3 regions of the Rhizobium sp. AG207R genome follow, and region 1 is predicted to be linked to each of the others. Evidence: predicted binding sites of a transcription regulator. Region 1 holds the regulator's gene; each other region holds the start of a gene.
The links. Region 1 encodes PhoB, which activates phosphate uptake and scavenging genes when phosphate is short. Its sites were predicted from a motif close to TGTCATNNANCTGTCAT; they were not measured.

Region 1 (9,990 bases):
GCGTCGGGATCTGCTCCGACTGACGGAAATAGGTGCCGGCAATCTCTTCGAGCGAGGCGCCATCAAGCGCGACAATGCCCTGATAGGGCTGGCTGAAACGGCCCTGATCGATGGTGAAGGCGAGGACGCCCTTGCCGAGCAGCTGTTCCGGCTCGGTCCGGCCTTCGGCGACTGCCTTTTCCAGTGCTTCTTCGTCGAAACGGGCATAGGCGCGAACGTTTTCCGGCGTCGTGAAATCGGCAACCAGAAGGTCGACGGGACCGTCGCCCTTGGTCTGTACGGTAAACTTGCCTTCGAATTTCAGCGACGTGCCAAGCAGGACGGTCAGGACGATGGCCTCCGCCAGAAGGCGTGCAACCGGCGTCGGATAGTCATGCCGGGCAAGGATCGCGTCCAGCAGCGGACCGAGCTGTACGGCACGGCCGCGCACGTCCAGACCTTCCACCTGGAAGGGAACGACATGATCGTCACCGGCGAAATCAAACTGACCCAGCGTTGCGGCATTTTCGGCCATTGCTTTACTCCTACTGCGCCCGCGCCCTTGAGACGCGGTTTAATATCTTCAGATCGCGCCCAGGCACCAAGCAAGAATCGACTTTTGCGCATGAAGGCGGTTTTCCGCCTCATCGAAGACAACGGATTGCGGGCCATCGATCACCTCGTCCGTCACCTCCTCCCCGCGATGAGCAGGCAGGCAATGCATGAACAAAGCGTCTTTGCCGGCCTGTGCCATCAAAGCCTTGTTGACCTGATAGGGCTGGAAGACGTTGTGACCGCGTGCCCGGTGCTCCTGATTCATGGAAACCCAGGTATCGGTTACCACGCAATCGGCGCCGGCGACCGCACGGTCTGCATCATGCGAGAGCATGATTTCGGCGCCCTCGTTGCGGGCCCAGTTCAGATAGTGATCCTTCGGCTCAGAACCAAGGGGTACCGCCATATTCATGCGATAGCCGAAGCGTGCCGCACCCTCGATCAGCGAATGCAGCACGTTGTTGCCGTCGCCCGTCCAGGCAAGCGTCTTGCCCTTGATCGGGCCGCGATGCTCCTCGAACGTCATGATATCCGCCATGATCTGGCAGGGATGCGTATCGTCGGTCAGCGCGTTGATGACCGGAACGGTCGCATGTTCCGCTAGCTCCAGCAGGCGCGAATGATCGGTCGTGCGGATCATGATCGCATCGACATAGCGCGACAGCACCTTGGCCGTATCGCCGATCGTTTCGGCGCGGCCAAGCTGCATTTCGGTGCCGGAGAGGAACAGCGTCTCGCCGCCCAACTGTCGCATGCCGACATCGAACGAAACGCGGGTTCGGGTGGACGGCTTCTCGAAGATCATCGCCAGCATCTTGCCGGCGAGCGGCTTGTCGGCAGTGCCGGCCTTCTGCGCGCTCTTTCGCACGATCGCGTCATCGATGATGTTGCGCAGATCGGCAGCCGGAACGGCAGAGAGGTCGAGAAAGTGTTTCGGAGAAGCCATGTCCTTACCTGTGCTCCAGAAAAAACAATAACGCCCGCGTGGGGCAGGAACGCCCCGTCAGCGGGCGTTGAACTCAAGCCGATTTCTTGGTGCGGGCAGCGCGCGCACGCTCGGCGGCACGCTCCAGGCGGGCAAGACCTTCGCGTGCTTCTTCGGCGGTGACGACCAGCGGCGGCAGAAGGCGGATGACGTTATCGCCGGCCGGCACGCCGAGCAGATGCTCGGCACGGATAGCCTGCAGCAGCTCTGCCTGCGGAATGGCCGCCTTGATGCCGAGCATCAGACCTTCGCCGCGAACGTCCTCGATGATGTCAGGAAAACGATCCTTGAGCGAGGCGAGCCCCTGGCGGAAGACCAGCGAGACATCGCGCACATGCTGCAGGAAGCCTTCGGCAAGCACGATATCGAGAACGGCATTTCCGACCGCCATGGCGAGCGGATTGCCGCCATAGGTGGAACCGTGGGTGCCTGCCTTCATGCCTGAGGCGGCTTCTGCCGTCGCAAGGCATGCACCGAGCGGGAAACCGCCGCCGATGCCCTTGGCGACAGCCATGATATCAGGCTTGATGCCGGCCCATTCATAGGCGAAGAGCTTGCCAGTGCGGCCGACGCCACACTGTACTTCGTCGAGGATCAGCAGCAGGCCATGTTCGTCGCAGATCTCACGCAGCCCGCGCAGGAATTCGTTGGTGGCCGGACGGATGCCGCCCTCGCCCTGAACCGGCTCGATCAGGATTCCGGCCGTCGCATCCGTGATGGCGGCGCGCACGGCATCGAGATCGCCGAATTGTACCTGATCGAAACCCGGTGCCTTGGGTCCGAAGCCCTCGATATACTTCTCCTGGCCGCCGGCGGCGATGGTCGCGATGGTGCGGCCGTGGAAGGCGCCCTCGAAGGTGATGATGTGGAACTTTTCGGGATGCCCCTTGGCGAATTGATAGCGCCGCGCCGTCTTGATGGCGCATTCCAGCGCCTCGGCGCCCGAATTGGTGAAGAATACCTTGTCGGCGAAGGTCGCTTCCGTCAGCCGCTTCGACAGCTTCTCCTGACCGGGCACCTCGTAGAGGTTCGACAGGTGCCAGACCTTGTCGGCCTGGGCCTTCAATTCGGCGACGAGATGAGGATGGGCGTGACCGAGCGAGTTGACCGCGACGCCGGCTGCGAAATCGAGGTAGCGCTCGCCATTTTCGGTGACCAGCCAGACGCCCTCGCCTCGCTCGAACCGTAACGGAGCGCGCATATAGGTGTCATAAAGCGGCGTGGTCTCGGCCATGGCCATATCTCCTGATCACAACTTTAAGGACCGATCGCTTCGATTTGATGAAACGGGTCCGAAAAAATCAAAAATGCCGCCTTGCGGCGGCCCGGGCACTATTGATGTTTTGCATCGCGATGTCAACAAAACTGGCGTTTTAGCAGGTGCGAGATAGCGCTTGCGGGCAAAAGAGATAGGTTCGGCGGCGCCTATTGCAGAAATGCCACGCCTAGGCAGCAAGTTGGGGAAAACCTCGAAATCGATTCCTCAAGATTCTCGCGACTCTTGTCACGGAGTCAGCCTCACACTAGGTTAAAAAGCAATTGCTAGACTGCATGCGGCGGAACTAGTCACCACAATTTTAGAGCGTTTCGCGCCTCGTTCCCATGCGAGGCAATGGTGAGGGATTCTGCCATCGGAAACGCGACAGCGGAGACAGGGCATGAATTGGACAGACGAACGCGTCGAGAAGCTGAAAAAGCTATGGTCCGAAGGGTTGAGCGCCAGCCAGATCGCTGCGCAGCTCGGTGGCGTGAGCCGTAATGCCGTTATCGGCAAGGTGCACCGCCTGAACCTTCCTGGCCGAGCGAAGGCGGGCGGCACGGCAACCGCGACGCGCACGCCAAAGCGCAGTGCCGCGGCTCCCCGCGCAACGACCTACGGCTCGCGCGTCGCTACCCGCACCGTGGTCGCCCGCCAGCAGGGTGCAACCATGCTGAAGGAAGAGATCGAGATAGATTCCGTCAATGAAATTCAGTATCGCCCGGCATCGAACGTCGTCGTTCCGATCTCCCGCCGCCTCGGCCTGACGGAGCTGACGGAACGCACCTGCAAATGGCCGGTCGGGGACCCGCTGAAGGACGACTTCCACTTCTGCGGCAATGACAGCCCGGATTCGTCCCCCTACTGCACCTATCATCAGCGCATGGCCTACCAGCCGGTGCATGACCGCCGTCGCAACAACGGCTGAAAGTTACCGCAAGACAAAGAGAAACGGGCCCCTCGAGGCCCGTTTTTCTATTTCCGCCGCTATTTAGTAACACCCGAGCGGCGAGCCGCTCAGGCTTCCATGGAATAGCCCGCGCCGCGAACGGTGCGGATGACATCCTGCATATTGGAGAAATTGAGCGCCTTGCGCAGACGGCCGACATGGACGTCGACCGTGCGTTCATCGACGTAGATATCGTGCCCCCATACGCCATCGAGCAGCTGCGAACGCGAGAAGACGCGGCCTGGCGAGGACATCAGGAACTCCAGCAGGCGGAATTCTGTCGGCCCCAGCCGGACTTCGCGGCTCTTGCGGTGGACGCGATGGGTTTCGCGGTCCAGCTCGATATCGCCGCAACGCAGCACCGTGGAGAGAACCTCCGGGCGGGCGCGCCGCAGCATCGCCTTGACGCGGGCCATCAGCTCCGGCGTCGAGAACGGCTTGACGACGTAATCGTCCGCGCCGGTCGAAAGTCCGCGCACGCGCTCGCTTTCCTCGCCGCGAGCCGTCAGCATGATGATCGGCAAGCGCTCCGTCTCCGGCCGCATACGCAGCCGGCGGCAGAGCTCGATGCCGGACACGCCGGGGAGCATCCAGTCGAGGATCAGGAGATCGGGGATGCGCTCCTGGAGACGCAGCTCGGCCTCATCACCTCTGAGGATCGTGTCGACCTCGAAGCCTTCGGCCTCAAGATTGTAGCGCAGCAGAACGCTAAGCGCTTCCTCGTCTTCTACAACAGCAACTCTCGGAACCATGCGCCTATGGTCTCCTTTCTTCGCTTCCAGATTATTCCGTCACTGCGCCGACGGTGTTGGCGGTATCGTCCTTCGGGCGCTCGCCTTCCGGCTGAGCACCGGTCGCCATGTAATAGATCGTCTCGGCGATGTTGGTGGCATGGTCGCCGATGCGCTCGATGTTCTTGGCGCAGAAGAGAAGATGCGTGCAGGTGGTGATGTTGCGCGGATCTTCCATCATGTAGGTCAGCATCTCGCGGAAGAGCGAGGTGTACATGGCGTCGATTTCCTCGTCGCGTTCGCGGATCGACACGGCCTTATCGGGCGAGCGGGTCGCGTAAACATCAAGAACTTCCTTGAGCTGGCTCAGTGCCAGTTCGGAGAGGTGTTCGATGCCACGAGCGAGACGACGCGGCACGCCCGTGCCCTGAACGGCGATGACGCGCTTTGCGGTATTCTTGCCGAGATCACCGACGCGCTCCAGATCGGAGGCGATGCGGATCGAGCCCATGATTTCGCGCAGGTCCGCTGCCATCGGCTGACGACGAGCGATGGTGACGATCGCCTTGTCACCAACTTCGCGCTCGGCATGGTCGAGAACGACGTCGTCGGAGATGACCTTCTGGGCCAGGGCCGCGTCGCTGTTGACGAGAGCGCGTACGCTGTCGCTAACCATCTGCTCGGCCAGGCCGCCCATTTCGGCAATGCGGCGCGTCAGAAACTTCAGGTCTTCGTCATAGGCAGAGAGAATGTGAGTGGAGACCATTTTTCTATCCTCAAGTGAACTGTGTGAAAGGAGCCGCGCGCCTGCCATCATCAACCAAAACGGCCCATGATGTAATCCTGCGTGCGGAAATCGTCGGGATTGGTGAACATCTTATCGGTGTCGTTCTCCTCGACCAGGTGGCCGAGATGGAACATTGCGGTACGCTGCGAGACACGAGCGGCCTGCTGCATGGAATGCGTCACGATGACGATGGTGAAATTCTCCCGAAGCTCGTGGATGAGATCCTCGACCTTGGCGGTTGCGATCGGATCGAGCGCAGAGCACGGCTCGTCCATCAGGATCACCTCCGGGCTGACCGCAACGGCGCGCGCGATGCAGAGGCGCTGCTGCTGGCCGCCCGACAGGCTCGTGCCGGCGTCATGGAGCCGATCCTTCACCTCACCCCAGAGACCGGCCTTCTGCAGACTGGTTTCGACGATATGCTCGAGATCGGCCTTCGAGCGATGCAGGCCATGGATGCGCGGGCCGTAGGCGACATTCTCGTAGATCGACTTCGGAAACGGGTTGGGCTTCTGAAAGACCATGCCGACGCGGGCGCGCAATTCCACGACATCGATGCTGTCGTCGTAGACATCCTGATCGTCGAGCGTGATCTTGCCGGTGACGCGGCAGGTCTCGATCGTATCGTTCATGCGGTTGAGGCAACGCAGGAAGGTGGACTTGCCGCAGCCGGAAGGGCCGATCAGGGCCGTGACCGTATTGGCGCGGATCTTCAGATTGACGTCGAAGAGCGCCCGCTTGTCGCCGTAGAACACAGAAACGTCCTGGCCGATCATCTTGTAAGGGATCGTCGTCATCTTCTTGGCCAAGGCTCTTTCGCTGGCAGCTTCCGTCATCATGTTCATTTCGTGCGCCCTCCCTTACCAGCGCCGCTCGAAGCGGCGGCGCAGCAGGATGGCGCCGATGTTCATCGCGACGAGGAAGAAGAGGAGCACGATGATGGCGCCGGACGTTCTTTCGACGAAGGCCCGCTCGGCTTCGCTCGCCCACATGTAGATCTGCACCGGCAGCGCCGTCGAGGGATCGAGCGGCGATGCCGGATAATTGGCAACGAAGGCGACCATACCGATCAGAAGCAGCGGCGCGGTCTCTCCGAGCGCATGGGCAAGCCCTAGGATCGTGCCCGTCAGAATGCCAGGCATCGCGAGCGGCAGAACATGATGGAAGACCATCTGCATGCGCGATGCGCCAAGACCGAGCGCTGCGCTGCGGATCGACGGCGGCACGGCACGCAAGGCCGAGCGCGTGGCGATGATGATCATCGGCAGCGTCATCAGGCTCAGTACAAGGCCGCCGACCAGCGATGCCGAGCGCGGCAGCCCCATCATGTTGATGAAGACCGAGAGACCCAACAGGCCATAAACGATCGAGGGGACGGCAGCGAGATTGTTGATGTTGACCTCGATCAGATCCGTCAGCCGGTTCTTCGGGGCGAACTCTTCCAGATAGATCGAGGCGGCAACGCCGACCGGCAAGGCAAGTACGAGAACGGTCAGCATCAGGTAGAGCGAGCCGATCAGCGCGACACCAAGCCCGGCGGCTTCCGGCCGGCTCGAATTGCCCGACAGAAAGAGACCGCTGTTGAAGGCCTTATGAAGCGCGCCGCTTTCGCTGAGTTGCTTCATCCATGCGACCTGGCGGTCGGAAATCTTGCGATCCTTCTCGCTGACGGTCAGATCGATCTGCCCCTTGTTGGCGGAATCGATGTTGGCGCTGGCCAGGAATGTGACGCTCTGTGTCGTCCCTATGATAGAGGGGTTGGCAACGACTCTGTCGCGCAACACGATCCTGGCGCTGTCCGACACCATCGCCATCGCCTCGCGTACAAGCGTGCGATTGGCCGGATCGATGCCAAGCGCTTTCACCAACGCATCGCGCACCAGTACGGGGTAATTGGCAGCGATCAGCACCTTCGGATCGTTCATGCGCTTACCCGTCGGGTCGATTACCTTCTCGGTGAATTCGATCGGCAAGGTGATCGAAGTCTGGACAAAGGCGGTATAACCAGTGCGGACCACGGTCGAGACCAGGATGATAAGGAAGACGAGACCGAAGATGACGGCGGTCATCCCATAGGCGCGAAAGCGACGCTCGGCGGCATAGCGCCGCTTGATGCCGATATCTCGGTGCACAGACGCACCCGGCGTCAGACCGCGCGGCATGTTGAGCTGAGAGGAAGATACGACGCCGCTCATTCGTATTGCTCCCTGTATCGACGGACAATGTAGAGCGCATAGACGTTGAGGCACAGCGTCAGGCAGAACAGCGTGATGCCGAGGGCGAAGGCGACGAGCGTCTGCGGCGAGGTGAATTCCAGATCGCCGGTCAGCTGATTGACGATCTTCACCGTGACCGTCGTCATCGGCTCGAAGGGATCGAGCTGCATGCGCGCGGCAACGCCTGCGGCCAGTACCACGATCATGGTTTCGCCGATCGCCCGCGACGCGGTCATCAGCAGCGCGCCGACGATGCCCGGAAGAGCCGCCGGCAGGAGCACGCGCTTGACCGTTTCCGACCGCGTGGCGCCGAGGCCCAAGGAGCCGTCGCGCAGCGAGCGCGGCACCGCCATGATGATATCGTCCGACAGCGACGAAACATAAGGGATAAGCATCACGCCCATGACAAAGCCAGCCGTCAAAACGCTCTGCGCCTCGATGAAGCTTCTGTAGTTTCCGGTCATCAGCCCGTCTATCTCGGCGGAGATATCGCGCAGGAAGGGGCCGACTGTGACAAGGGCGAAGAAGCCGTAGACGATCGTTGGAATGCCGGCCAGAACCTCCAGCATCGGCTTGGCGATGGAACGGACGCGAGCCGAGGCATATTCGGCCATGTAGATCGCGGCAAACAGGCCAATAGGCACGGCAAAGAGCATGGCCACGAGCCCGATATAAATCGTACCTGCCAGGAGCGGGATCAGACCGAAGGTGCCCGAGGTCTGCGCGCCGGCGCCGGTGAAGCGCGGGTCCCAGACGGTGCCGAAGAAGAACTCGCTGGCCGGCACTGCGCTGAAGAAACGCGCCGCCTCCGAAAGCATGGAAACGACGATGCCGACCGTTGTCAGCACCGCAATGGAGGAGGCAACGATCAGAGCTCCGAGAATGACCTGCTCGACCCGGTTGCGGGCGCGAAAACGCGGCGCAATCGCGCGAAGACCATGGACTGCGCAAAGCAACGACAGGACGATCGCCGCTACCGACATGATCATGCGGCTCAATTCACGCATGCCATTATATCTATTCGCGGCCTCGATCATGTAGCCCGTGGGGCGTACGGCGAGTGGAACGCCCTTCTGCGCCAACAGCAACTGAAGATCGGCCTTGCCGCCATCAACGTCGGCAAGCTCCTGGCTATCGAGCATGCGCATGCCACGGGCGATGCTGCGCACCATGCCGTAGCTGAGATTGAGCTCAGCCGGCGGCAGAGACTGAACCTCCTCGGGAAAGGATTTGGTCACCAGGCGGTCGATGACGATGGGACTGACGATCAGCCAGGCGCAGATGAGTGCCAGGGGCGGAAGTACCGCCCATATGGCGGCATAGGCACCGTGATAGCCGAGCCGGGAATGCATGGACGAAGACCTGCCGCCCGACAGCGCAGCCGCCCTCACTCGCCCCAGCACGAAAGCGGAGGCGCCGAAGACCGACAAGCAGAGCAGCAGCAGCGATACACTCATTCCCATTCCCCGGCGAACCCCGGGGCAGCGGAAAGCCGCACCGGTGCCCGACCCTTCAGCAGTCACATGATCTTCCCGCCCGCGAAGTCCTTGCGGATCTGGTCGCGCTCAGCATCCGGCGCCGGCACGAGGCCATATTCCGCCAGCGGGCCGTCCGGTCCGATCATCTGATCGCTCGTGAAGAAATCGACATATTCCTTGAGCCCCGGGACGACACCCAGATGGGCTTTCTTGACGTAGAAGAACAGCGGTCGCGATACCGGATAGGTGCCATCGGCGATCGTCTGGCCCGAGGGTACGATGCCGCTGACGGTGGCGACCTTCAGCTTGTCGGCGTTGTTCTGGAAGAAATACAGGCCGAACACACCGATGCCATGCTTGTTGGCATTAATGCGGGCCAAGGTCTCGGGATAGTCGCCATCGATATCGACTGCGGCGCCATCCTTGCGCACGGCAATGCATTTCTTCGCCTGCTGAGCGGCATCCGAGAATGCTGCCTTGATGACATCGGCCGCGCCGGAAGCCTTGCAGCCGGCAGCAAGCACCTTCTCTTCGAAAACTTCGCGCGTGCCATGCTTCTCGCCCGGAATATAGGCGGCGATTTCAAAATCCGGCAGCGATGGATTGATCTCAGACCACTTCTTATAAGGATTGGCGACGAGCTTGCCGTCGACGACGACCTCGGCAGCAAGCGCCTTGTAGAGATCGACCGGTTCGAACCTGATATCCGGATTGCTCTTGTCGAAGGCAAAGACGATGCCGTCATAGCCGATCTTGACCTGCTGGATGTCAGCGACACCGGCAGCCTTGCAGGCTGCGACTTCGCTGTCCTTGATCGGACGAGAGGAATTGGCAATGTCGATCGAATCCGTTCCCACACCCTTGCAGAATTCCTTCAGGCCGGCTCCGGAGCCGCCGGACTCGACCACCGGGGTCTTGAAGTTGGTGAAGGTCTCGCCGAAAGTTTCGGCCACGATCTTGGCATATGGGAATACGGTCGATGAACCGGCGATCTGAATTTGATCGCGAGCGGTTGCAGTGCCGGCAAGGGCAACCGATGCAACCAGCGCAAG
Region 2 (9,990 bases), on a different contig from region 1:
TATCGGCTGACCGGCCTTTGCCATTTCGGCAATCAGGAACGGCTCCAGGCCGGCTGGAACATGACCGATCGTCATCGGCTCGCTTGCGGCGAGCAGCTTCTTCGCGTCGAAACCGGGGATCATTTCGTTAATCCGAACCTTTCGGCGATTTCTTCGAAATCGGGCTTGTAAGAGGCCAAGCGCTCAAAGAGCGGCGTCTGCAGATGCTGCGGCGTCGGTTGGCTGCCGAGGATCCATTTCAGGAGATCGTTGTCCTCTTCAGCCATGATGCGCTCAAGCTCATCAAGATCGGCTTCAGCCAATCCAGGCAGCTCATTATCGGCAAACTGGCCGAAGACCAGATCCATCTCGCGGATGCCGCGATGCCAGCAACGGAAAAGGATGCGCCGACGGCGAGGATCGAGATCGGCACTGCTGAGGGTCAGCCCAGTCATCAAAAACACCTTTATGTTGATGCGTCTCTATAAAACCAGCGCTTAAAGGTGGGAACCGGTTTTTCAGAAAAAAGCACCTGCGATGCAATTTTCCGGGGAGTGTCGGGCTCAAACGGATCGAGTTCTTCGCTGCCCCTTGCCAAATGCGCCCTGCCCGTCGCATTTTGCCGGCCATGCGTCCCGCTATCCTCGACCCGCTGTTTGCCTCCATCTCTTCGCTGCCCGGCGTCGGGCCGAAGGTATCCGAGCTGCTGGTTAAACTGCTCGACCGCGAGACGATCGACGATTGCCGGGTCATCGACCTCATTTTCCACGCGCCGCATTCGATCATCGACCGACGCGAGCAGCCCGGTATCGCGAGGGCGCCGCAGGGCGCCATCGTCACCATTACCGGCCGTGTCGACCGACACCAGCCGCCGCCGAATGCGCGTAGCAACGTTCCCTATCGCGTCTATCTGCACGACGAGACCGGAGAATTGGCGCTGGTCTTCTTCCGGGGTAAGGCGCAATGGCTCGAAAAGCAGCTGCCGATCGACGAGACGGTCACCGTCAGCGGCAAGGTCGACTGGTTCAACGGCCGCCCATCTATGGTGCATCCGGATTACATCATGCGCGAGAGTGAAGCGGAAAACCTGCCGCTCGTCGAACCGGTCTATCCGCTAACCGCCGGCCTCACGCCGAAGTTCCTGCGCAAGACCATCGAGGCGGCGCTGCCGCGCATTCCGCAGCTGCCTGAGTGGGATGATATAACCCTTACGCAGAGGCAGGGCTTTCCCTCGATCTCCGATAGCTTCCACATGCTGCATGCGCCGAGAGATGCGGCCGATATCGATCCGCAATCTCCCGCGCGCCGCCGGCTTGCCTATGATGAATTCCTGGCAGGGCAATTGTCGCTCTCTCTCGTGCGCCAAAGGCTGCGCAAGGTTGCGGGGCAGCCGGTGCATGCAACTGGAGAAATCAGCCGCAAGATACTGGAATCCCTGCCCTTCTCGATGACGAACAGCCAGCGTGAAGCGGTTGCCGATATTCTCAAGGATATGGCGGGCACTGAGCGCATGCTTCGGCTGCTGCAGGGTGATGTCGGCGCGGGAAAGACACTGGTGGCACTGATGGCGATTGCCGCCGTGATCGAAAGCGGCGGCCAGGCCGTGTTGATGGCACCGACCGAAATCCTGGCTCGCCAGCATCATGCAACGATTTCAAAATTCGCAGCGAGTGCAAACCTTTCCGTCGAAGTTCTCACAGGCCGCACAAAGGGACGCGAGCGGGATGCGATCCTCGAGCGCATTGCTTCCGGGGAAGCACAGATCATCATCGGCACGCATGCTCTCTTCCAGGACAGCGTCGCCTATGCCAACCTCATGCTGGCTGTGGTCGACGAGCAGCACCGCTTCGGCGTTCACCAACGCCTGCGCCTGACCGCGAAGGGCATCTCGCCGCATATGCTCGTGATGACCGCGACGCCCATACCGCGAACGCTGGTGCTCGCCGCCTTCGGCGATATGGACGTTTCGAAGCTCACTGAGAAGCCGGCGGGACGCAAGCCGATCCAGACGATCACCATTCCGAATGAACGAACCGGCGACATCGTCGCACGCCTGAGAAGCGCGCTATCTGAGGGTAAAAAAGCCTATTGGATATGCCCACTTGTGGAGGAATCCGAAGAATCCGATTTAATGTCCGTCGAAGAGCGCCATGAGACATTGACCAAGGCGCTTGGACCGGGCATCGGCCTGATCCATGGCCGGATGAGCGGCCCGGAAAAAGACGCCGTGATGATGGCGTTCAAGAATGGCGAGATCCGTCTGCTGGTGGCCACGACCGTCGTCGAAGTGGGTGTCGATGTCCCTGACGCGACCATCATGGTCATCGAACATGCCGAGCGCTTCGGCCTAGCACAGCTGCATCAACTGCGCGGCCGCGTCGGTCGCGGTGACGAAGCCTCGACCTGTATCCTGCTCTACAAAGGCCCCCTCGGTGAAACTGGGCATGCGCGGCTGTCGATCATGCGCGAGACGGAAGACGGCTTCCGCATTGCCGAGGAGGATTTGAAGCTGCGCGGCGAAGGCGAGCTTCTGGGGACACGCCAGTCCGGCACACCTGGCTTCCGCATCGCCAGCCTAGAAGCCCATGCCGATCTCCTGGAAATTGCCCGCAAGGATGCCGCCTATCTCATTGAGCGCGATCCGGAGCTCACCAGCGAGCGTGGCAGTGCGGTACGCACCCTGCTCTATCTCTTCCGTCGCGACGAGGCGATCCGGTTCCTGCGAGCGGGGTGAGCGGATGGACGCGTTAGCCGCGTCCATCCCTGTCTCTCACGACATTACTTTGCGGCGAGGCCGGGAATGGTGACCTGGAACACCTGGAACATGGTGTCGACATCGGCACCGCTTTCATCCTTGTAGGCGGCTCCGACCTGGAAACCGTCCTGGGTGATGAAGTCGTTATCATTGGCAACGAACAGGAAGTAGTCGTCGGGCAGCTTCGGATCCTGAACGCTGACGATCGACATGGCCTCCCACTTTTCCGAGAGGTTGTTACGGTCGTTCGGCGCGCCATTGTGCAGACCGAAGCGCGCAAGATCGGCGCTGTCGTTGATGTCGATGAACTGGCTGACGACAGCCGGCTTGACGGAGGGATCAAGAACGCCCTTTGGCGCGACAGCCGTGTCGCCGTCGAACTTGCCGCCGGCAATATCGGTGGCAGCGGACACATCGACGGCAACGATGCTACGATAGAGCGACTTATCGCCCTTCTGGCCATAACCATTGTTGCTGTCGCGCGCCAGCATCAGGAAGCTTGTCGGTGAGAGTGCCACGATTTCGCTTTGCGCGGCGACGGCCGTCTTGCCCTTTTCATTGGTAAAGACAGGCAAAGGCACGACATATTCGTGCACCAGTTTCAGATGGTCGAGATCGGCGGCATCATAGACCAGGGCGCGTGTATTCTGCCTGGTAGAGCTGGAATCGCCACCGTCCTGGCGGGTCGCGGACTGAAGCACGACAATCAGGAACTTGCCGTCCGGCGTCAGGGACATCCCCTCGAAGCCCTGATTATTTTGGCGCCCGCTGGTCGGATCCTTCGGATCGGGCGCGGCTTCACCGGGACCGGGATTGTTCGAGGAAAAATTCACGGCGCCGTGGCGCATTGGCAGATACGCCGCCGGCGGTGCCGTGGCCGAGATCATGCGCCCGTCTGCCGAGAAGCGATAGATGTAAGGACCGTATTCGTCACTGATGAACATCGAACCGTCGGGCAGCCGAGCAATAGCTTCGTTATCGAGCGAGATCTTGCCGTTCGGTGCCTGCGGCAAAAGCGGCATACCGCTTTCTGCCTGGCGAACGCCGTTGGCGGGGTCGAGGCCGGTGGTTTCGTTGCCCTTGTTGTCTTTCAAAAGCAGAGTATCCGCGAGCTTGGCCTCGACGCCCGACTGTTCCTGGCCGGCCGGCGGCGTCGCGCCGGGAGCGACCGGAGTCAGCTTGATATCGATGGTGTTGAGACGTCCGCGATAATCGGTGGTGCCGGCGACATTATAGCCGCGGTCCGGCAGCAGCCAGAGCGAACCCTTATAGGTGCCGTCGGCATTGCGGACCCAGCTCTTGGTGTCGATCGACATTCCCGAACCGGAACCGAAGGTCTCGCCGAACTTGTCGCGCAGATTGGCGGGGATACGACCGACCGCGACACGTCCCTTGTTGACGAGCGTCACGCCCTGGACTGCGATGGAATTATCAGCAAGCGCCGCGACTGGTGCGGAAAAAACAAATGCTGCCAGCGCGGCCGACAACAGCGGCAAGCTCTTCGAATGCATATATTTCAAGACAATATCCTCCAGTGAAAATATGTATGGAGACAATGAGATCCATCTCCGACCCGCTCTCAAGCCGCGTCGAAAAACAACAGCCGGGGTCGAAACTCCGAATGTTCGATGATGAGATGCATCCGATTGCCTGTCCCGTAGGACGATCTAAGGCGTCAATATGATAGAGACATGACAGCTCGCGTGATACGCGAGGCCAGGCAACCTACGACAGGAACGGGAGCGTTTCTAAGTCAGCGATTTTATCGGAACGGGCCTGGGCAGCCCCTTCGCCGCGATGAGCTCTTCCTTGTATTCGGGCGATACAAGTCCGCCCGAGATCAGCAGTTTGGCGCCATCCTCCGGGCTCATGTCGAGCACCGTGATCTTTTCGCGTGGAACGAAAACCAGAAAGCCGGCCGTGGGCACAGGTGTCGGCGGCAGAAAGACCGCCACCATGTCCTGACCCATGGCATTGAATTTCGAAGCAATCTCACCCTTGGCATCGGTCGATATGAATACCATGGACCAGAGGCCTGGGCTTGGATATTCGATCAGCCCGACCTTCTTGAAGGATGTGCCCTGCTCTTTCAACACAGTCTCGAAGATCTGTTTGACGCTCTTATAGATGGTCCGCACCAGCGGCACGCGGTTGACGATCGACTCCCCGAAGCGGACGATGCTCTGGCCAATCAGGTTCTTGGCGAGGAAACCAACGATCGTGATGAAGATCATCGCGATCACCAGGCCGGTCCCCGGAACGGCGAAGTTCAGATAGCTTTCAGGATCGTAGCGCGCGGGAATATAGGGGCGAACCCAGCTATCGGCCCAATGAACGACGGACCAGGTCAGCCACAGGGTAATGGCGATCGGGGCGCAGATAATCAGGCCGGCCAGGAAATTGTTTCTGATCCGCGTGGTTACGGACATTTTGATGAGTTTTTCAGTCATTCGCCGCTCGAAAACTCCGTTCCGCCGCCTACTGCTACCCGGCAAATCCTCCCCACCATCTCAGAATGGGAATCGTGCCAGAAATCAGTGCGGCATACAACCCGCCAGCTGCGTCCGCGAGCCGAACAAACGTCCGGCTCACGATGACGTGACGGCAAATGCGGGACGGAAGTTGTCCTATTCCACGGTGACCGATTTAGCGAGATTGCGCGGCTGATCGACGTCCGTGCCCATGAAGACGGCCGTATGATAGGCAAGCAATTGAATCGGCAGCGAGAATATGATCGGGGCGATGATCTCGTCGACGACGGGCAAGGTGATGGTCGCCATGGTCGGCAATGTCGAGGCTGCCGCGCCAAGCTCATCCGTGATGAAGATGATTCGGCCGCCGCGCGCCGCCACTTCCTGCATGTTGGAAACGGTCTTGTCGAAGAAGCGGTCATGCGGAGCGATGACGATGACGGGCATATTCTCGTCGATCAGCGCGATCGGCCCGTGCTTCAATTCGCCGGCCGCATAGCCTTCGGCGTGGATATAAGAGATTTCCTTCAGCTTCAGCGCGCCTTCCATGGCGAGCGGGAAGCTGGTGCCGCGACCGAGATAGAGCACATCCTTGAACTTCGAGATTTCGCGCGACAGGCTTTCCATCTGCGGCTGGATGATATTCAGCACATTCGCCATGATACGCGGCATCTCGACGAGATGGCGCACCATTTCCTGTTCATCCTTGGCGCTGACCGTGCCGCGAGCAACGCCCGCTCCGATCGCGAGCGATGCGAGAACCGCAAGCTGGCAGGTGAAAGCCTTCGTCGAGGCGACGCCGATCTCGGGACCAGCCAGGATAGGAAACACCGCGTCGGATTCGCGCGCGATGGTCGATTCCCTGACGTTGACCACGGCGCCGATCTTCAGGCCGTTGTCCCGGCAATAGCGCAGCGAAGCCAAGGTATCCGCGGTTTCGCCGGATTGGGAAATGAACAGCGCCGCTTGCGACGGCGACAAGGGCATTTCGCGATAGCGGAATTCGGAGGCCACATCGATTTCGACCGGAAGACGCGCATAGCGCTCGAACCAGTATTTGCCGATCAGGCCGGCAAGATAGGCGGTGCCGCAAGCCGAAATCGCAAGGCCGGACACGCCGCCGAAATCTATGGCCGAGACATCCGGGCGCACGCGATGGCTGGCGAAATCGACATAGTGGCTGAGCGCGTGGGAAATGACTTCCGGCTGCTCGTAGATTTCCTTTTCCATGAAGTGACGGTGATTGCCCTTATCGACCACATAGGCGGTCGCTTGGGAAATCTGCCGCAGCCGGCTCACTTCCTTGCCGCTGAAATCGAGAATGGTCGCGCCGGCATGGCTAACGATGGCGCAGTCACCATCGACGAGATAGGTGATTTCGTTGGTGAAAGGCGCAAGTGCGATGGCATCCGAGCCGAGGAACATCTCGCCCTTGCCGTGGCCGACCGCGAGTGGCGGGCCAGAACGCGCCGCCATCAGCGTGCCGGGATCGTTTTGAAACATCACGGCCAATGCATAGGCGCCCGTCACACGGTTCAGCATTTTCAGCATGGCCGAACGTGCGTCCAGGCCTTCGCGAACGTATTTCGCCAATAGATGAGCGACAACTTCCGTATCCGTTTGCGAAGCAAATTCCTGGCCTTCGGCCTTCAGTTCTTCGCGCAGCTCGGAGAAGTTCTCGATAATGCCGTTGTGGACGACAGCAACACCTTCGACGAAATGCGGATGGGCATTGGTTTCATTCGGAACGCCGTGGGTTGCCCAACGCGTGTGTGCAATGCCGGTCGTGCCGGGCAAAGGATCCGACTCGAGGCGCTTTTCCAGATTGAACAGCTTTCCTTCTGCGCGGCGGCGATCCATCACGCCGTCGTGGATCGTCGCAACTCCCGCCGAATCATAGCCGCGGTACTCGAGCCGCCGCAGCGCGTCCACCAAGCGCTCCGCCACAGGCTTCGTTCCGACGATCCCCACAATACCGCACATACAGCTCTCCGTCTGGCCTCAGATATGAGGGCAAGTCCTAATCATTCCTGCGATTTTCTCAATTGCCGTCACGGTCACTTTCGATTTCTGACCGTTACGTCGACACGCGAGTTTTAGTGGCCGCCCTTCTTCGCTGCCTTGATGGCAAGAGCTCGCTCGCGGATTGCCTTGGCTCGCTCTGGCTTTACTTCCTGGCGAGCCCGGCCAAAAGCCAGCGCGTCGGCCGGAACATCATCGGTGATGACACTGCCGGAAGCAATATATGCGCCGTCGCCGATGCGGATGGGCGCGACCAGCGATGAGTTGGAACCGACGAAAGCATTGGCGCCAATATGCGTCTCATGTTTGTTGACCCCATCATAGTTGCAGGTAATCGTGCCAGCGCCGATATTGCTGCCGGCGCCGATCGTCGCATCGCCGATGTAGGTCAGGTGATTGACCTTGGCACCCTCGCCGATCTTGCCGTTCTTGACCTCGCAGAAATTGCCGACCTTGGCACCGCCGGCGAGATCCGCGCCCGGACGCAGCCGCGCAAAGGGCCCAACCGTCGCGCCGGCGCTGACATGGGCGCCCTCAATATGCGAGAAGGCATGGATGACCGCGCCCCCCTCGATCACCGCACCGGGACCGAAAACGACATTTGGTTCGATCAACGCATCCTGGCCGATCACGGTGTCATAGGCGAGGAACACGGTTTCTGGCGCCACCATGGTCACGCCCGACAGCATAAGCTCCTGCCGGCGCCGCTCCTGCCAGAGGCGCTCGATGAAGGCGAGCTCGGCCCGGTTGTTGCAGCCAGTCATTTCGACCTCGGGCGCATCGACCGCAACGGCGCGGCCGCCCAGCGAGCGGGCGATCTCGACGAGATCGGTGAGATAATATTCGCCCTTGGCATTGTTGTTGCCGATGCGGTCGAGAAGCTCCAGCGCCTTGCGGCCATTGATCGCCATCAGCCCGCTATTGCACCACTTTATCGCCAGTTCGGCATCGGTGGCGTCCTTGGCTTCTCGAATGGCGATCAGTTCGCCATCCTTGACCAGCAAGCGGCCATAGACGTTGGGATGCTCCGTATGAAAGCCGATGACGACGATGTCATTGCCATCGGCCAGTCCCTGGCGGGCCGCACGAAGCGGCACATCGGTCAGCAGAGGGACGTCTCCATAGGCAACGATAATATCATCATATCCGCGGGCAATCGCCTCGCGCGCCGCCAACACGGCATGGCCCGTGCCGAGCCGCTCCTTCTGCAGATAGGATTCGACGGCAATATCGCCGATCGATGCTGCCGCGCTGACCTCATCCGCATCGCGCCCGACCACCAGAGCCGCCGCTGAAATCCCGGTCCTGGCGATCGCCTCCATGACATGAGCGATCATCGGACGCCCGGCAATCGGGTGCAGGACCTTCGACATCGACGACTTCATGCGGGTACTGTCGCCGGCGGCGAGGATGATGGCGAGGCAGCTGCGTTCCATTTCAAGCTCCGAGATATACGGTCAAGCGCCGCCCAGGGGCCGGGCGACTCCCCTCATATCAACAAGTCGAGCGATGAACTACGGCGAAATTGAAGGCGACCTTCAGGCTTCGGCAAGAGCCTCGAAAGCTTCGAGAACATGTTGGCGCCCATCGATGATCACAAATTCCATCGCCTTATGGGCCGAAAGGCCGTCACGCGCCGCTATCGCGTCCACTATGGCCATATGCGTATCCGCAATATTGGCGAAGCCATTGGTTGAAGGCGGTGCGCTCATGCGGAACATGCCGACGAGTGCAGCTTCGATAAGTCCGCCCAGCGATCGCATGAATGGGTTCTGCGAAGCCTCCGTAATTGCCAGGTGGAAATGCAGATCGGCGACCGCGAGGCTATCGGAGGTATGATGCGGCGCTGCCATGGCAGCGGCAAGACTGCGGAGCAGTTCGATGTCCTCTCGACTGGCCCTTTCCGCAACGAGGCTTGCGGCAAAAGGCTCGAATGCCATGCGTATATCGTAAAGATGGAGAAGGAACTCCTTGTTGACGCCGCTTTCGAAATGCCAGTTGAGCACCTCGTTGTCGAACATGTTCCAATGGATCTTCTCGGTGACCCGCGTGCCGACGCGCGCACGCGGCACCACAAGCCCCTTTGCGGCCAAAGTCTTCATACTCTCACGCAGGACCGTGCGCGATACCTTGAATCGTTGCAGAAGCTCGCTGTCGCCAGGAAGAATGCTTCCGATCGGAAACACGCCGGAGACGATCGCCTTGCCCAGCTCATCCACCACCTGAGCGTGGCTCGTGCGCGATTTTCCCTCTGATTTTCCGGTCTCAAGCAATCGGTCGCGCAAGCGCTCTGTCCCTCCCTCAGGCATATCGTCGATTCAAGCGGGAAAGCAGCAGGAGACCCTTCTGCATCAGAATAAAGGCAAACAGCAACAAGCCGATCAATATCTTCGTCCACCAGCTGGAAAGCGTTCCATCGAAGGTGATGTAGGTCTGAATCAAGCCCTGTATGAGAATTCCGATGAGTGTTCCTCCGACGAACCCCGCTCCTCCCGTCAGCAGTGTTCCGCCTATAACCACGGCAGCGATCGCATCGAGTTCGACGCCGACCGTGGCAAGCGAATATCCCGCTGAGGTATAAATGGAAAAAACGATTCCGGATAGACCGGCGAGAAAGCCGGACAGAGCGTAGATCTGGATCGTCGTTCTTCCCACGGGCACGCCCATCAGTTCCGCGGTCTGCGCCCCCCCACCCAGCGCGTAGACATTGGCACCGAAACGGGTGCGATGCGCCAGCACGATGCCGCCGGCAAAGACGAGCAG
Region 3 (9,990 bases), on a different contig from region 1:
CGTCAATCGTCCCTACAAAACTGATAACAGCCGGCAACATATGCTCGACCATCACATCGACCCCCTTGGAGTTCGGATGCATCCCGTCCGAAAGCTGCAAATCCGCATGCGTGGCGACGCCATCGAGGAAGAACGAATAGAGCGGAAGCTGATATTTGTCGGCCAGCCGCTTATAGATCGGGTTGAATTTATCGGCATAGTCCGGTCCCATGTTCGGCGGCGCCAGCATGCCGACGAGAAGCATTGGGATCTTTCTGTCCTTCAACCGTTCGATCATGGTCTCGAGGTTCTTTTCCGTCTGCTCCGGCGGAATGCCGCGCAGCGCATCGTTGGCGCCGAGTTCTAGGATCACGCCATCCGTGCCGTCCGGCACCGACCAGTCGATACGCGAAAGGCCGCCGGAGGTCGTATCTCCCGAAACACCGGCATCGGCAACCACCACATCCAAACCCTTGGCCTTCAGCGCCGCCTCAAGCTTGGCGGGAAAGCCGTCGCCCGGCGGCAGCTGATAGCCCGCCATCAGGCTATCGCCGAAGCCGACCAGCTGAATGGTGCGTGCATCGGCGGCATGAACTACGCCAAACAAAAGACCGAAAGTGATGACAGCGAAGTGAAGTGCAGCAACTTTAAAACCCATGATCCATTTCCTAAATTCGCTGCTCGGGCCAAGTCGCGCCCGCCATTGTCTCTGATGTTCTCTGATATATAGGGCGTTCGCATTGGCAAAAACCATCATCGAGCTGAAGAAGGCGGATTTGACACTCGGCAATGCCGCCGCCTCCGTCCACGTGCTGAAGGGCATCGATCTCACCGTCATGGAGGGTGAGGCCGTCGGCATCGTCGGCCCCTCCGGCTCCGGCAAGTCCACGCTGCTGATGGTGCTGGCCGGCCTCGAAAAGCTCGACAGCGGCGAACTTCTGATCCGCGACACACCGCTGCATAGCCTCAGCGAAGATCGCATCGCCGATTTCCGCGGACGCAATATCGGCATCGTCTTTCAGTCTTTCCATCTCATCGCCAACATGACGGCGCTCGAAAACGTCGCGGTGCCGCTGGAGCTCGCCAATGTCAGGGATGCTTTCGACATCGCCCGGCGCGAGCTGGAAGCGGTCGGCTTGGGCGAGAGGCTCAATCACTATCCCGGCCAGCTTTCCGGCGGCGAGCAGCAGCGCGTCGCTATTGCCCGCGCGCTGGCGCCTTCGCCCGCCGTCCTCATCGCCGACGAACCGACGGGCAATCTCGACACCGATACCGGCCGGCAGATCGCCGATCTGCTCTTTGCCCAGCAGGCCGAACGCGGCACGACCATGTTGCTCGTCACCCATGATCCCGCCCTTGCCGCCCGTTGCTCGCGCCAGATCCGCGTCCGTTCCGGCGAGATCGAGAACGACAGCATGCGCACGCGCGCCAACCAGGCGGCGATTGCATGAGCGCGGCGGGACTGCGCCTGCCGCTTGCCTTCCGCCTTGCCATGCGCGAATTGCGCGGCGGCCTTGGCGGTTTCTACATCTTCCTCGCCTGCATAGCGCTAGGCACCGGCGCAATTGCCGCCGTTAATTCCGTTTCCCGCTCGATTACCGACGCAATCTCGACGCAGGGCCAGTCACTGCTGGCGGGCGACGCCCGCTTCGAACTGCGCAACCGCGAGGCAACTCCAGAGGAATTCGCCTATCTCCAAAGCTTAGGGAAAGTTTCCCGTTCCACCGGCTTGCGCTCCATGTCGCGCCTGCCCGATGGTTCGGACCAGGCACTCGTCGAAGTCAAGGCGGTCGACGATGCCTATCCGCTCTACGGCAGATTCGAGGCGGAACCGGACCAGCCGCTCGCAACGCTGCTTACAGCCAAGGATGGCACCTATGGCGCTGTTGTCGCTCCCCTGCTGCTCGAACGCCTGAACCTCAAGATCGGCGACGCTCTGCTGCTTGGAAACACCAAGCTGCGCATTACTGGCACCGTTGAAAGCGAGCCAGATGCGGTATCTGAAGGCTTCGGCTTCGCGCCGCGCCTGCTCACGAGCCGCGATGCCCTGATTGCTTCCGGCCTGATCACGACCGGTAGTCTCGTCGAACAAGCATACCGAATCCGCATGGACAATCCCGCGGCCGGCATCCGCAATCTCACCGAGCGCGCCAATGCCGCCTTCCCTCAGGCCGGCTGGTCGATCCGCAGCAGCGATCGCGCAGCACCCCAGCTTGCCGACAACGTCACCCGCTTCTCGCAGTTCCTGACGCTCGTCGGCCTCGCAGCGCTCATCGTCGGCGGCGTCGGCGTTGCCAATGCCGTGCGCGCCTTCCTCGATTCCAAGCGCACGACCATCGCCACCTTCAAGTGCCTCGGCGCGCCGGCCTTCGTCGTCGTGCTGATCTATCTCATCCAGATCGCCGTGATTGCACTCGCCGGCATAGCAATTGGCCTCGTCCTCGGCGCTATCGCGCCGATGATCGCTTCGCAATTCATGGCGGAATTCCTGCCGATTTCAACCGCGCCGCGGCTCTATCCCGGTGCTCTGACGCTCGCCGCTCTCTTCGGCCTGCTAACGACACTGGCCTTTGCCATTCCGCCGCTCGGCCATGCTCGCGAGGTGCCGGCAACGGCGCTGTTTCGCGAGCAGGGCTTCGAAGCGCGACGCTTGCCCGGCTGGCCCTATCTCCTGGCTGCCGGCGTCCTAATGGCGGCACTTGCAGCCCTGGCGATCGTCACCGCCTATGACCGCTTCATCGCAGTCGTCTTCGTCGTCTCGATCGCTGGCGCTTTCGTCGTGCTGCGGCTGGTGGCAGCCCTGCTCTCCTGGCTTGCCCGCCGCAGCCCGCGCGTGCGCTCGCCCGCGCTGCGCCTGGCGATCGGCAACATTCATCGGCCGGGCGCGCTCACCTCGTCCGTCGTGCTGTCGCTCGGCCTTGGGCTGGCGCTGCTGGTGACCTTGACACTGATCGACGGGAATATGCGCCGCGAGCTGATGGGGCGCATGAGCGAACAGGCGCCGAACTTCTTCTTCGTCGATATTCAGGGGCCGGAACTGGAAGGCTTCCGCAAGATCGTCCTCGACATCGACCCCAAGGGCAAGCTTGTCGAGGCGCCAATGCTGCGCGGCCGGATCGTCGCCTTCAACGGCGAGGATGTCACCAAAATGAAGGTGCCGGCCGCAGGCCAATGGGTGCTCCGCGGTGACCGCGGCATCACCTATGCCGATACAGTGCCAGAAAACGCCTCGATCACGGAAGGCAAATGGTGGGACAAGGATTATAGCGGCGAACCGCTGGTCTCCTTTTCCGAAGAGGAAGGCAAGGCGCTCGGCCTGAAGCTCGGCGACAAAGTTACCGTCAACGTGCTTGGCCGCAACGTCACCGCCAGGATCGCCAGCTTCCGCAAGGTTCAATGGCAGTCGCTGTCGATCAATTTCGTGATGATCTTCTCGCCCAACACCTTCAGGGGCGCTCCGCACGCCTGGCTCGCGACCCTGACCGATACTTCCGCCACCTCGGAACAGGAAGCGGCGATCCTGAGGAAGGTCACCAATAGCTACCCGACCATCACAAGCGTCCGCGTCAAGGATGCGCTCGATGTCGTCAACACGCTCGTGGGACAGCTGGCGACGGCCATTCGTTCCGCTGCCTCTGTCGCACTCATTGCCTCGGTGCTGGTGCTGGCCGGTGCGCTCGCGGCCGGCAACCGCGCCCGCACGCATGATGCCGTCATCCTCAAGACGCTCGGCGCGACGCGGGCAACATTGATCCGTGCCTTCAGCTACGAATATCTGATCCTGGGCGCCGCAACCGCCATCTTCGCGCTGATCGCCGGCTCCGCATCCGCCTGGTACATCGTCAGCCGCATCATGCGGCTACCTTCTGCCTTTCTGCCCGATGTCGCTTTCTCCACGCTGGCTATTGCGCTGATTTTGACGGTCGGTATCGGCTTGATCGGTACTTGGCGGATTCTTGGGCAGAAAGCAGCGCCTGTTCTGCGCGAACTCTGATTCGTTACGGAGACGAACCGGAAGCCGGCAAAACGGCTCGATATTACATCGATTTAACATGCGCCGGATCGCTTGACCCTTGTGTATGAGGCCCGAAAGCCTCATATTCTGTGCAGGCATGCTGAGCTCCGCAGCGGCGCCTGGGCCTTGAAAGACCCGACACCGTAATCAAATCGGAGCTTGAAAGAGGAAAACATGGCTGACTTTCGCAATTACCAAAACCGGGCGCAGAGCGGTGCGCAATCCGGTGAGATGATAGACGAGGGCCTTCGAGCCTACATGCTCAAGGTCTATAACCTGATGGCGCTGGGTCTGGCGATCACGGGTGTTGCCGCCTATCTCTCCTTCTCGCTCGCTTTCGCAAACGGACAAATCACGGCCTTCGGCCAGGCGATCTATCTGAGCCCGCTGAAGTGGGTGGTCATTCTCGCCCCGCTCGCAATGGTCTTCTTCCTGAGCTTCAGGATCAACCGCATGAGCGTGGCCGCCGCGACGACGACCTTCTGGGTCTACGCCGCGCTGGTAGGCCTGTCGCTGTCGTCGATCTTCATCATCTACACCGGCCAGAGCGTCGTGCAGACCTTCTTCGTGACCGCCGCCTCCTTCGGCGCGCTGTCGCTCTACGGCTACACGGCCAAGCGTGACCTGTCGGCGATGGGTTCGTTCCTGATGATGGGCCTTTTCGGCCTGATCATTGCGACGCTCGTCAACATCTTCCTGGCTTCGTCCGCCCTGCAGTTCGCCATCTCCGTGATCGGCGTCCTGATTTTTGCAGGCCTCACCGCCTACGATACGCAGCGGATCAAGGAAATGTACTACGAAGCCGACGACGTGACCGTGGCCGGCCGCAAGGCGATCATGGGCGCCCTGTCGCTCTACCTCGACTTCATCAACCTGTTCATGTTCCTGCTGCAGTTCCTCGGCAACCGCCGTTAATTGCAGCATGAAATGAGACACGAAAAGGCGGCTTCGGCCGCCTTTTTTATTTGCCTGGGCACAAGCGCTGCGATTTTATGGCAACCGTCGCAAATTCGCAGATCAGGCAATAGAAACAATGTCCGTCAGCCTCCGCAGTGCAACCTTAGACGACCTTCCCCACATCACCGCCATCTACAGAGATTCCGTTCTGAACGGCACGGCAAGCTATGAAATCACGCCGCCGAACCAGGAGGAAATGGCGGCCAGGTTCGAGGCAATTCGTGACAAGGGCTATCCCTATCTGGTCGCCGAAGACGATATCGGTGCGTTTCTCGGCTATGCCTATGCCTCCGCTTTCCGCACGCGGCCGGCCTATCGCTGGATGGTGGAGGATTCGATCTATCTGGCGCCCGAGGCGCGCGGGCGCGGCATCGGCAGACTGCTGCTCCATGCCCTGGTGGAAAACTGCCAGACGCTCGGCTTCCGCCAGATGATCGCCGTCATCGGCGGCGCCCACCCCGCCTCCATCGCCGTACATCGCGCGGCAGGCTTTGCCGAAGTGGGGCTGCTCAAGGGTACCGGCTACAAGCACGGCCGCTGGCTGGATACCATGCTAATGCAGAAGGCGTTGGGCGAGGGCGCGGAGAGCGATCCGGATCCATCGGTCTATCCTGGGACATTGTTTGGGGGGTAGTGTCGAGCTGCCTTTATGCCGAACCTCTGCTACCCCCCTCTGTCACTTCGTGACATCTCCCCCACAAGGTGGGAGATTGGCAACTTGTGGCACGCGTGCGCCTAAAGTGAAGATGGGGGTTGCAGAAACTGCAGGTTATTGGTTTGGAAAGATGTGCCGCAAACTCCCAACAATCTCCCCCCTTGTGGGGGAGATGTCACGAAGTGACAGAGGGGGGTGCCGCACTCGCCACAAGCACACAGCCAATGACGAGAAATTACTTCTCCACCAGCTTCAGCTGCTTGTCGAAAACCTTCAGCACTTGGTTCAGGTCATGACCGCGTTTCAGGATCATGCCGTTGGTATTGACGACTGAGAAGGCGCCCTGCTTGGCTGAAAGCTTCGGATTCTTTTCGATGCGGAAGAGCGGCATTTCGCCGGAGCGTTTGAAGACGGAGAAAACCGCCTTGTCCTTCAAATGGTCGATGGCGTAGTCGCGCCACTCGCCCTCACCGACCATGCGGCCATAGATCCAGAGAATTGCATCCAGCTCCCGGCGATGAAAGGTCACCGGCAGCGGGTCCTTGCTCTGTTTGTATTCTCTGAGATCAACGACGACGGATGAATTGGTATCGACGGAACGGCTTTCACCGTGTCTCAAATCCGGCTGATCAGTCATCAATCCCCCAAGGGCTATCTCATGACAGGAGAATGACAGTTTGCCTCAGCCGCATCAAATTGCAAGACGGCTGGCGACTCACAATTTCTTTCCCGGCTGTGAAAGCACCTCGTCAACGCCGCATTTCAGACAAAACGACGCCCAATTTACAGGAAGTATAGGCAGCCGTTTGGCGCCGCCGCGTCAAACGGCCCGGCCGGGGCGCATCGATTAAACCCCAGCCCCGAATGCGTCCTCGCCGGGCACCTCCCCTTTTTGGCGCCAGCCAAAATAGGGACCCCTTTTGGAATCAGTTCAAAATGGAAGACCTCCGGCAAAGCTGGAAAAATCGTTCAGCCGTCCGAGCCTACCGTCAGAACAGTCGCCCCGAGAATGGCAGCCGGATCGCCTGAAGATGTCGACGACTGCAGCAGAATCGCAAGGCCTCGCCGGCCAGCCTTATCCAGCACGGTGGACGGCAGCACGAGGCTCATGGCCTTGCCGTCCCACATGCCGACTGTTTCGACATCGGATACCGCGTGCATATAGGCAATCTGCTGGCCGTTGTTTTCGCCGCCTTTCGGCGCCACCATCTGCTCCTTGTCGAAATAGACGGCAACGACATTCGCCTTGCCCTGCCCAGCGCCGATCTTGATCTCGAGCTCGTCACCCTTCATGGCAGCACTGACCGGAACCGTCAACCCCTCGCCAAGGCGCTGAAAATCATCAAGTTTGACGTTAATGGCATCGAGATCGGCACCGTTCATGTGATCTCTGCCATTGACGATCGCTTGCGGCGTATAGACGCCGCTGCGCCCCATCGTACGGGCATAGGCATATTGGCGCGCCGTATTGTCCTTGGATGCCATCGTGTCGTTCCAGCCGAGATAGTTCCAATAATCGACGTGATAGGCGAGCGCCACGACATTGCCCTGGCGGATCAGCTTACGGAAGGCAGCATCGGCGGGAGGACAGGAAGCGCAACCCTGCGAGGTGAAGAGTTCGACGACGCCCTTGATCTTCGGAGCCTCCTGCGCATGCAGCGAACTTGCGAGCCCAATGCCTGCCAGAAGTGGAGCCAAAAATCGAAGGCGCATTCTATCTTACCTCTGCATCCAATCTCGAGCGCCGTCTGCCTACACGGGCTCTGCAAAACTCGCGCTTCTTGGGGCGACCAGGCCACATCAAGCCCGAAAAATCTGAAACAAGAGATAATAGTTTAACGCGATGACGCAAAGTCACGATGGGGTGAGGCCGGAGTGAGCAGAAGTCTCGCAGTACACATCACCGTGAAAAACAAGAGGCCGCCGGAAGAGTTTTCCGGCGGCCTCCCATAACAGCGTTTAATACCTATCAGGCGGCGAGATCGCGCAGAACGGTCTGCAGGATGCCGCCATTGTTGACGTAGATGACCTCGTCCAGCGTATCGATGCGGCAGAGGATCGGAACATCCTTCACCGACCCGTCGCCATAGGTGATCTTGGCGATCTTGCGCTCGCGCGGCTTGATGTTCTCCAGGCCTTCGATCGTCACGAGTTCGTCGCCCTTCAGGCCGAGGCTTGCCCAGGTGGTGCCTTCCTCGAAGACGAAGGGGATGACACCCATTCCCACAAGATTCGAGCGGTGGATGCGCTCGAAGGACTGGGCGATGACGGCGCGCACGCCGAGCAGGTTCGTGCCCTTGGCAGCCCAGTCGCGCGAGGAGCCGTTGCCGTATTCGACGCCTGCGAAGATGACGAGCGGAACGCCCTCGGCCTTGTACTGCATGGCCGCATCGTAGATCGACGTCTCTTCCTTGGACGGATAATGGATGGTGTAGCCACCTTCCTTGCCGTTCGGGCCGAGCATGTGGTTGCGGATGCGGATGTTGGCAAACGTGCCGCGCATCATGACTTCATGGTTGCCGCGGCGCGTGCCGTACTGGTTGAAGTCGGCAATGCCGACGCCATGGTCGATAAGGTAGGAGCCGGCCGGCGAGGCAGCCTTGATCGAGCCGGCCGGAGAAATATGGTCGGTGGTGATCTTGTCGCCGAAGAGGCCAAGAACGCGCGCGCCCTTGATGTCGGAAACGCCGGCGCCCTTCTTGCCCATGCCCACGAAGTAGGGCGGGTTCTGCACATAGGTCGAGTTGTCGTCCCACGCATAGGTCTGGCCCGGAGGAACCTGCACGGCCTGCCAGTTGGCGTCGCCCTTGAAGACGTCGGCATACTTGGTTTCATAAAGCTCGCGGGTGACGTACTTTTGGATGAACTCCTGAACCTCGTGCGAGGTCGGCCAGATGTCCTTCAGATAGACCGGCTTGCCGTTCTGGTCTTCGCCGATCGGCTCCTTCGTCAGGTCGAGCTGCACCGAGCCGGCGAGCGCGTAGGCGACGACGAGCGGCGGCGAAGCGAGATAGTTCGCCTGGACGTCGGGCGAGATGCGGCCTTCGAAGTTGCGGTTACCGGAGAGGACGCCGGCAACGATCAGGCCCTTGTCGTTGATCGTCTTCGAGATCGGCGCCGGCAGCGGGCCGGAATTGCCGATGCAGGTGGTGCAGCCGAAGCCGACCAGGTTGAAGCCGAGCTTGTCGAGATCGGCCTGCAGGCCGGACTTGGCAAGATATTCGCCGACGACCTGAGATCCCGGCGCCAGCGAGGTCTTGACCCACGGCTTGCTCTTCAGGCCCTTGGCAACGGCGTTGCGGGCCAGAAGGCCGGCAGCGATCAGCACCGACGGGTTGGAGGTGTTGGTGCAGGAGGTGATGGCGGCAATGGCGACGTCGCCATGGCCGATATCGAAATCCGTGCCTTCGACCGCATAGCGGTTGGAAAGCTGGCCGGGCTTCTTGTATTCGGTTTCCAGCGAGGTCGCGAAGCCGGAAGCGATGTTTTCCAGCGCGATGCGGCCTTCGGGACGCTTCGGACCGGCCATCGACGGCACGACGTCGCCGAGGTCGAGTTCCAGCGTGTCGGTGAAGACGAGGTCGGAACCGTCATTGTCGCGCCACATGCCCTGAGCCTTGGAATAGGCTTCGACGAGCGCGATGCGGTCCTTGGTGCGGCCGGACATGTTGAGATAGTGCAGCGTTTCCTTGTCGACCGGGAAGAAGCCGCAGGTCGCACCATATTCCGGACCCATGTTGCCGATGGTGGCGCGGTCGGCGAGCGGCATGTTGTCGAGGCCGGGGCCGAAGAATTCGACGAATTTGGAAACGACGCCCTTCTTACGCAGCATCTGCACGACGGTCAGAACGAGATCGGTCGCGGTAACGCCTTCCTTGAGCTTGCCGGTGAGCTTGAAGCCGATGACTTCAGGCAGCAGCATGGAGACCGGCTGACCGAGCATGGCGGCTTCAGCCTCGATGCCGCCGACACCCCAGCCGAGAACGCCAAGGCCGTTGATCATCGTCGTGTGCGAATCGGTGCCGACGCAGGTGTCGGGATAGGCGATGGTTTCGCCGTCTTCTTCCTTCGTCCAGACAGTCTGGCCGAGGTATTCGAGGTTCACCTGGTGACAGATGCCGGTGCCGGGAGGAACGACGCGGAAGTTCTTGAATGCCTGCTGGCCCCACTTCAGGAAGCGGTAGCGCTCGCCATTGCGCTGGTATTCCAGCTCGACGTTCTTGGCGAAAGCCTGCGGTGTGCCGAATTCGTCGACGATGACCGAGTGGTCGATGACGAGGTCGACGGGAACGAGCGGGTTGATCTTTTCCGGATCGCCACCGAGCGAAACCATCGCGTCGCGCATGGCAGCAAGGTCGACAACGGCCGGAACGCCGGTGAAGTC

Region 2: a site for PhoB is predicted at 4,415-4,431, ahead of JJQ51_RS22180 (esterase-like activity of phytase family protein). Genes of this name have one in related genera too.
Region 3: a site for PhoB is predicted at 6,265-6,281, ahead of JJQ51_RS08490 (DUF2794 domain-containing protein). Genes of this name have one in related genera too.

Annotation. Positions count from the first base shown of each region.
Region 1 covers NZ_JAEPVT010000002.1:674,704-684,693, forward strand. The annotation lists gene JJQ51_RS07230 (Hsp33 family molecular chaperone) at 1-514, opposite strand, end outside; gene argF (ornithine carbamoyltransferase) at 563-1,480, opposite strand; gene JJQ51_RS07240 (aspartate aminotransferase family protein) at 1,554-2,753, opposite strand; gene JJQ51_RS07245 (GcrA family cell cycle regulator) at 3,178-3,705, shown strand; gene phoB (phosphate regulon transcriptional regulator PhoB) at 3,795-4,478, opposite strand; gene phoU (phosphate signaling complex protein PhoU) at 4,510-5,223, opposite strand; gene pstB (phosphate ABC transporter ATP-binding protein PstB) at 5,274-6,089, opposite strand; gene pstA (phosphate ABC transporter permease PstA) at 6,105-7,439, opposite strand; gene pstC (phosphate ABC transporter permease subunit PstC) at 7,436-8,917, opposite strand; gene JJQ51_RS07275 (substrate-binding domain-containing protein) at 8,980-9,990, opposite strand, start outside.
Region 2 covers NZ_JAEPVT010000009.1:189,643-199,632, reverse strand. The annotation lists gene mfd (transcription-repair coupling factor) at 1-123, opposite strand, end outside; gene JJQ51_RS22190 (FAD assembly factor SdhE) at 120-434, opposite strand; gene recG (ATP-dependent DNA helicase RecG) at 608-2,713, shown strand; gene JJQ51_RS22180 (esterase-like activity of phytase family protein) at 2,758-4,245, opposite strand; gene JJQ51_RS22175 (DUF502 domain-containing protein) at 4,483-5,184, opposite strand; gene glmS (glutamine--fructose-6-phosphate transaminase (isomerizing)) at 5,362-7,188, opposite strand; gene glmU (bifunctional UDP-N-acetylglucosamine diphosphorylase/glucosamine-1-phosphate N-acetyltransferase GlmU) at 7,302-8,663, opposite strand; gene JJQ51_RS22160 (FadR/GntR family transcriptional regulator) at 8,766-9,512, opposite strand; gene yjfF (galactofuranose ABC transporter, permease protein YjfF) at 9,529-9,990, opposite strand, start outside.
Region 3 covers NZ_JAEPVT010000003.1:193,247-203,236, forward strand. The annotation lists gene JJQ51_RS08465 (arylesterase) at 1-637, opposite strand, end outside; gene JJQ51_RS08470 (ABC transporter ATP-binding protein) at 720-1,430, shown strand; gene JJQ51_RS08475 (ABC transporter permease) at 1,427-3,973, shown strand; gene JJQ51_RS08480 (Bax inhibitor-1/YccA family protein) at 4,169-4,909, shown strand; gene JJQ51_RS08485 (GNAT family N-acetyltransferase) at 5,028-5,585, shown strand; gene JJQ51_RS08490 (DUF2794 domain-containing protein) at 5,842-6,243, opposite strand; gene JJQ51_RS08495 (DUF1223 domain-containing protein) at 6,576-7,319, opposite strand; gene acnA (aconitate hydratase AcnA) at 7,576-9,990, opposite strand, start outside.